2 regions of the Enterobacter sp. PL_is379 genome follow, and region 1 is predicted to be linked to the other one. Evidence: riboswitches for the same ligand, from Rfam matches in the RefSeq annotation. Region 1 holds a riboswitch; the other holds the start of a gene.

Region 1 (3,783 bases):
TTTTTAGCTTACTGGCGGTTCGCTGGCATTTTATTTTAATTCTGTAACATCACCATCCGTAAGATGCGGACGCCGCAACAATTTCATCACCGTTGGATGTACCTGATGTAGAGAGGGTAGCGGCTACATTCTCAGCGAACTTATGACGGTAGCCGATTGCATAACCTTGCGCATCTTTGAAGTTGGCAGCGCCGACGGCAACCGCGTTATCTGTATCAACGTAATGCAAACCAGCAAGAGAAGCAGCGCCAGCGATACCAGCACGATATTCCTTGCGATCCTCATTCTGCTGATTCTCCAGAGAAGAGAACTTAGCGTTATTTTGATTCTCTAACGACGTAATACGTGATTCATGATTCGCTAATTGTGCGCTGTGATTCTGAATCGTCGCTTCTTGTGTTTGCTGGCGTGACTAGACGTTAGCAACAGCAGCTTTATTCGCTGCGGCTACCGTTTGTGCATCTACAGCTAAAGATTGCGCATAAGCGCCCGTATTAAATGCCTGAGTCGCTTTGTCAGAGGCGTCCTGGAGGGCGTGATCTTGTCTATCCTGATCGGCTTTGAAAATGCTTTTATCGACCTTACTTGCAAGCGCTTGTGTATTAGCATCTGCTTTGTTGTTCGCATTGGTGGCGGTGATTTCAGCATGATCAGCAGCGGCTTTAGCCGATGTCGCTATAGTATTAGCAGTAGTAGCTTTTGCATCAGCAGCAAGAGCATTAGTGTTAGCAGTTTGAGCATCAGTTTTAGCACTACCAGCAAGGTTATCAGCGGCGCTAATTGCATTCCATTGATCAGTATTTTCAGTTTTTAAACCTGTGATATCGTTTTGATTCGTAATAACCTTGTTGGCCATTAAATCCAGATCATAACCGGCACCTTGTGTACCAATAATCGTAATGTTGTCTTGATCAGAAGTAACATTAAATGCAGCAGCATTATCTGTATTAGCAAACACAACACCAAATACAACAGCGATAGTTGATTTATTTAAAAATCTCATTTGAAAGCTCTCATCATCAATGCAAAAAATAAAGTTAGGGCGCTATCCTGGCGGGAAGATACAACGTCTTGTTATATCTGAATTAATTCACGATTTACGTTGAAAATTTTGGTTTGATAACTTATTTCGTAACGTGTAGTAACTATCTATGAATGTGTAATTTTGATTATTGATCTGGATCATAAACAGCAGGAATAGCTAAACGAGTCGATTAAGAAGGGTTGGGATAGATAATTATATATTACAACGAGTTAGATATTTGTAATGAATGGAGGAGAAATGAGAAATAAAATATCTATACATTAAATATGTTTAAGTGTTTGGGTGAGAAATCATTAAAAATACAGATAACAGTTTATGTAAATTTATATATTATTGCCGATTATTTATTATCGAATATCCATTCTGCTTCGAATGAAAATGAAATGAGGTCATTTTTGTTCCGGGATATACCAGGAAAAAATATTTATGTTGAAGAGACTAGCGAAAAAGTGTTTAGGGAGATTCATCACGCGATCGCTGCCTTGATAAATCGAAACCTCTTGCGCCTGGCCTGTGGCCCCGGTTACACTAAATTACGACATAGATTTTCAATAAATCATTGTTTTAAAAGTACTTTGACTCGGGGTGCCCTTCTTTGTGAAGGCTGAGAAATACCCGTATTACCTGATCTGGATAATGCCAGCGTAGGGAAGTCAGATGCCTTCCCGGTCATCGCTTCTTCACGCAAGGCAGGAGCGAACCCATGCAGCCTGACCTGCTCGATTTACACGTTTTACACCACTTCCGAACCCGTTCTCCACTGACCCATTGTATGACCAACGATGTTGTACAGACCTTTACGGCCAACGTTTTGCTGGCGCTTGGCGCATCACCGGCGATGGTGATCGAGGCCGAAGAGGCCGAGCAGTTTGCCGCGATAGCCGATGCGCTGCTGGTTAACGTTGGCACGCTGACCGCGCCGCGCGCCCAGTCGATGCGTCGGGCAATAGAAAGCGCGGTGGCGGCAGGCAAACCCTGGACGCTGGACCCGGTTGCCGTTGGCGCGCTCGCGTTCCGTACCCGTTTTTGCCATCAAATTCTTGCCCTGAAACCGGCGGCCATTCGCGGCAATGCCTCAGAAATCCTTGCTCTTGCCGGAATGAGCGCAGGCGGGCGCGGCGTCGATACGACCGATACCGCCGCCAGCGCGGTGCCCGCTGCTCAGGCGCTGGCCCGCCAGACCAATGCCGTTGTGGTCGTCACCGGTGAGGTGGATTACATCACTGACGGACAACGCACCCGAACGGTAACCGGTGGTGACCCGCTTATGACGCGCGTGGTGGGCACCGGGTGCGCTCTCTCCGCCGTCGTCGCGGCGAGCTGCTCGCTGCCGGGCGACCGTCTGGATAATATCGCTGCTGCCTGCGGATGGATGAAGCGGGCTGGAACGGTGGCCGTTGCGCAGTCGCGTGGCCCGGGCAGTTTTGCCAGCGCGTTCCTCGACGCGCTCTACACGCTGGAGGAGCAAGCATGAAGCGGATTAATGCCCTGACCATTGCCGGCACCGATCCCAGCGGCGGCGCGGGCATCCAGGCTGACCTGAAAACCTTCTCGGCCCTTGGCGCGTACGGCTGCTCGGTCATTACCGCGCTGGTGGCGCAAAACACGCGCGGTGTACAGTCGGTCTACCGTATTGAGCCGGATTTTGTTGCCGCACAGTTGGATTCGGTATTCAGCGACGTGCGCATTGATACCACTAAAATCGGCATGCTGGCCGAGACGGACATTGTTGAAGCGGTGGCCGAGCGGCTTAAGCGTTATGCGGTGCAAAACGTGGTGCTGGATACCGTCATGCTGGCAAAAAGCGGCGACCCGCTGCTCTCTGCCTCTGCCGTGGAAACCCTGCGTAAAAAGCTGCTGCCGCAGGTGGCGCTTATCACCCCCAATCTGCCGGAAGCCGCCGCGCTGTTAGGCACATCGCACGCGCAAACGGAACGTGAGATGAAAGCGCAGGGGAACGCGCTGCTGGCAATGGGCTGCGGTGCGGTGCTGATGAAGGGCGGGCATCTGGATGACGCGGAAAGCCCGGACTGGCTTTTCACCCGCGACGGCGAAGTGCGCTTTACCGCGCCGCGCGTGCAGACCAAAAATACCCACGGCACGGGCTGTACGCTTTCGGCCGCGCTGGCGGCGCTGCGTCCACGGCATGACGGCTGGGCCGATACGGTGCGCGAAGCGAAAACCTGGCTCTCGGCGGCGCTGGCGAAAGCCGATACTCTGGAAGTGGGTCACGGTATTGGGCCGGTTCATCATTTTCATGCATGGTGGTAACCCAGTATACTTGCAGGAAACACCACGCCTGAGAAAACAGAGATGGAACAAGCGCATACCCGGTTAATCGCTCAACTGAATGAACGGATCGCCGCGCCCGATAACACGCCGCTGTACCTGAAATTTGCCGAAACGGTAAAAAACGCGGTGCGCAGCGGCATGCTGGAGCACGGGAATATTTTGCCCGGCGAGCGCGATCTGAGCCAGTTAACCGGGGTGTCGCGCATTACCGTGCGAAAAGCGATGCAGGCGCTGGAGGAAGAGGGCGTGGTGACGCGTTCCCGTGGCTATGGCACGCAAATCAACAACATCTTTGAATATTCGCTTAAAGAGGCGCGCGGCTTTTCCCAGCAGGTGGTGCTTCGCGGTCAAAAGCCCAATACGTTATGGGTCAATAAGCGGGTGGTGAAGTGCCCTGAAGAGGTGGCGGACCACCTGTCGATCTCCCCGGACAGCGAGGTCTTTTT
Region 2 (3,783 bases), on a different contig from region 1:
CGTGCTCTGGCGGTACATCCTGATGAATACCGTGGCCGAGGTTAAAGACGTGACCTTCCCCCTGGCCGAAACCAGACAGTATAGTCGACACTTCTTCTTCAATGCGGGCTGGCGGCGCATAGAGCATGGACGGGTCCATATTGCCCTGCAGCGCCACTTTGTCGCCCACGCGGCGGCGCGCATCGGCAATATCGGTGGTCCAGTCGAGACCCAGCGCGTCGCAGCCGGTGGCCGCCATCGCTTCCAGCCACTGACCGCCACCTTTAGTGAACAGCGTCACCGGCACGCGGCGACCTTCGTTTTCACGCAGCAGGCCGTCGACGATTTTGTGCATGTAATACAGGGAGAACTGTTGATAATCGCGTCCGGTCAGCACACCACCCCAGGTATCGAAAATCATCACCGACTGCGCACCCGCCTTAATCTGCGCGTTCAGATAGAGGGTGACGCTCTTCGCCAGCTTGTCGAGCAGCGCATGCAGGGCCAGCGGCTCGGCGTACATCATCTTTTTAATCAGGGTGAAGGCTTTGCTGCTGCCTCCTTCCACCATATAGGTTGCCAGCGTCCACGGGCTGCCGGAGAAGCCAATCAGCGGCACTTCGCCTTTCAGCTCGCGGCGAATGGTGCGTACGGCGTTCATCACGTAGCCCAGCTCGCCTTCCGGATCGGGGATCGGCAGCTTGTCCACGTCGGCTTTGCTTTTGATCGGAGAGGTGAAACGCGGGCCTTCACCGGTTTCGAAGTACAGGCCAAGGCCCATGGCATCCGGAATGGTCAGAATATCCGAGAAGAGGATCGCAGCATCCAGCGGGAAGCGGCGCAGCGGCTGGAGCGTCACTTCACAGGCCAGCTCGGCGTTTTTGCACAGCGACATAAAATCGCCCGCCTGCGCGCGCGTGGCTTTGTACTCTGGCAGATAGCGTCCCGCCTGGCGCATCATCCACACCGGGGTGACATCAACGGGCTGGCGCAGCAGCGCACGCAGATAACGATCGTTCTTCAGTTCGGTCATTTTTGCAGTTCCTTAAGCGTCATGGCCTCAGTGTAACACTACTCATACTCGGCCCGACATATCGCCACGGTATCTTCTATCAGCCGACGCGCCACGGTGCCCGGCGGAGGTAACAGCGGTAAATCGTCGTAGCGATACCAGTTCGCATCCAGCAGCTCTTTCTGATCGATAACGATCTCGCCGCTGTCATATTCGGCCATAAAGGCCGTCATCAGCGACTGCGGGAACGGCCACGGCTGGGAGGTGACGTAGCGCAGGTTCTTCACTTTGATCCCGCTCTCCTCCATCACCTCGCGCGCCACCGCCTGCTCCAGCGTTTCGCCCACTTCGACGAAGCCGGCCAGCACGGTATGAACGCCGTTGCGATGACGGGTATGCTGCGCCAGCAGGATGGAATCCTCCCGGCGGATAGCGACGATAATGCACGGCGCAATCTGCGGATAGTAGCGTTCGCGGCAGTGGTTGCAGAGCATCGCCCATTCGGTTTTGCTCGGACGCATGGTATGGCCGCAGTAGCCACAGTATTTATGCGAGCGGTAAAACTCGGCCAGCTGCACGCCGCGCCCCGCCAGCTGGAACAGCCCGACATCCAGATCCAGCACCTGGCGCACAGATCCCATATCCTGGCGGCGGGACTGTTGGATCAACCACACGGGCTCACCCTGCCACTCGCCGATCTGTAGCGCTGGCTGGCCAACAAGATCGAACGCCTCAGCTGCGCCATAGGGGATTTCCCCGGCAGTAAGCCATAATTTTTGTTCGTGACTGACGATCCACCAACCAAGATCTGATTTTTCAATAATACGATCCATATCTATTGCACTACCTTCGCTTCACTGACATGTTGTTAGCATTGTGGTTACATTCTGGATAAGCAGATTCAATCCAACATTTTGCGGAGTCGACCATGTTAAACCAGCTGGAAAGCCTGACTGAGCGCGTTAGAGGAAGTAACAAACTGGTGGATCGCTGGCTACATGTGCGCAAGCATCTACTCGTGGCTTATTACAATCTGGTCGGCATTAAGCCTGGCAAAGAATCGTTTATGCGACTGAATGAAAAAGCGCTGGATGATTTTTGTCAGGGCCTGGTCGACTATCTGTCCGACGGCCATTTCAATATTTATGAACGCATTATCCGCGAAATGGAAGGGACAACACCGTATTTAGCAGCCAGCAAGCTCTATCCGCTGCTGGAAGCCAACACCCAGCAGATCATGGATTACTATGATTCCGCGCTCGAGAACGCCATCGATCACGATAACTATCTTGAGTTTCAGCGGGCGCTATCCGACCTCGGTGAAGCGCTGGAAGAGCGATTCACGCTGGAAGATAAGCTGATCGCCCTCGTGCTGGACAATGATTTGAACATCAGTAACGAAGAGAACGTCGCGCGCCCTGCTTGAGTTCTTCACCGTTAACGAGTAATTTACAACCATTCGCCCCTCTCACGAGGGGGATTTTTCTTGTCGGAGTGCCCAGCGCCTGAAAGCGCGGGCTGAGACCGTTAATTCGGGATCCGCGGAACCTGATCAGGCTAATACCTGCGAAGGGAACAAGAGTCACACTGCTGTTGTATCGCTCCCCGGGCGATCCTCTCTTGCTTCATCCGTCGTCTGACAAGCCATGTCCTTCACTTTTGGAATGAGCTATGTCTACTGCAAAACTGACCCGCCGCGAACAGCGCGCACAGGCCCAACACTTCATCGACACCCTGGAAGGCACCGCTTTCCCGAACTCGAAACGCATCTACATTTCCGGCTCGCAGGCCGATATCCGCGTCCCGATGCGCGAAATCCAGCTCAGCCCGACGCTTATCGGCGGCAGCAAAGAGAATCCGCAGTACGAAGACAACGAAGCCGTGCCGGTGTATGACACCTCCGGTCCGTACGGCGACCCTGATGTTGCCATCAACGTTCAGCAGGGTCTGGCAAAGCTGCGCCAGCCGTGGATTGAGGCGCGTAACGACTGCGAAGAACTCAGCGTACGCAGCTCTGCGTACACCAAAGAGCGCCTGGCCGACGACGGTCTGGACGAGCTGCGCTTTACCGGCCTGCTGACGCCAAAACGCGCTAAAGCGGGCAAATGCGTGACCCAGCTGCACTACGCGCGCCAGGGCATCGTCACGCCGGAAATGGAATTCATCGCCATCCGCGAAAACATGGGTCGTGAGCGCATCCGTAGCGAAGTGCTGCGTTATCAGCATCCGGGTGAAGGCTTTGGCGCTCGCCTGCCGGAGAACATCACGCCGGAGTTTGTGCGTGACGAAGTGGCCGCCGGGCGCGCGATTATCCCCGCCAACATCAACCACCCGGAGTCCGAGCCGATGATTATCGGCCGCAACTTCCTGGTGAAGGTCAACGCGAACATCGGTAACTCGGCCGTGACCTCCTCCATCGAAGAAGAGGTGGAAAAGCTGGTCTGGTCCACGCGCTGGGGCGCGGACACGGTAATGGATCTCTCCACCGGCCGCTATATTCACGAAACCCGCGAATGGATCCTGCGTAACAGCCCGGTACCGATTGGCACCGTCCCGATTTATCAGGCGCTGGAGAAGGTCAACGGCATTGCCGAAGACCTCACCTGGGAAGCGTTCCGCGACACGCTGCTGGAGCAGGCCGAGCAGGGCGTGGACTACTTCACCATTCACGCGGGCGTGCTGCTGCGCTACGTGCCGATGACGGCGAAGCGTCTGACCGGTATCGTCTCGCGCGGCGGTTCCATCATGGCGAAGTGGTGCCTGTCCCATCACCAGGAAAACTTCCTCTACGA

What was found. A riboswitch is a leader RNA that binds a small molecule or an ion and turns the genes downstream of it on or off. The one in region 1 is predicted to bind thiamine pyrophosphate.
Region 2: another riboswitch for thiamine pyrophosphate. It lies ahead of thiC (phosphomethylpyrimidine synthase ThiC); the one in region 1 lies ahead of thiM (hydroxyethylthiazole kinase).

The regions. Positions count from the first base shown of each region.
Region 1 covers NZ_JBVPGT010000023.1:96,490-100,272, reverse strand. The annotation lists gene AC0TOY_RS05245 (YadA C-terminal domain-containing protein) at 50-229, opposite strand; gene AC0TOY_RS05240 (hypothetical protein) at 413-1,003, opposite strand; TPP riboswitch at 1,617-1,713, shown strand; gene thiM (hydroxyethylthiazole kinase) at 1,749-2,519, shown strand; gene thiD (bifunctional hydroxymethylpyrimidine kinase/phosphomethylpyrimidine kinase) at 2,516-3,316, shown strand; gene AC0TOY_RS05225 (GntR family transcriptional regulator) at 3,359-3,783, shown strand, end outside.
Region 2 covers NZ_JBVPGT010000014.1:5,904-9,686, forward strand. The annotation lists gene hemE (uroporphyrinogen decarboxylase) at 1-1,012, opposite strand, end outside; gene nudC (NAD(+) diphosphatase) at 1,051-1,824, opposite strand; gene AC0TOY_RS00400 (Rsd/AlgQ family anti-sigma factor) at 1,920-2,417, shown strand; TPP riboswitch at 2,472-2,583, shown strand; gene thiC (phosphomethylpyrimidine synthase ThiC) at 2,663-3,783, shown strand, end outside.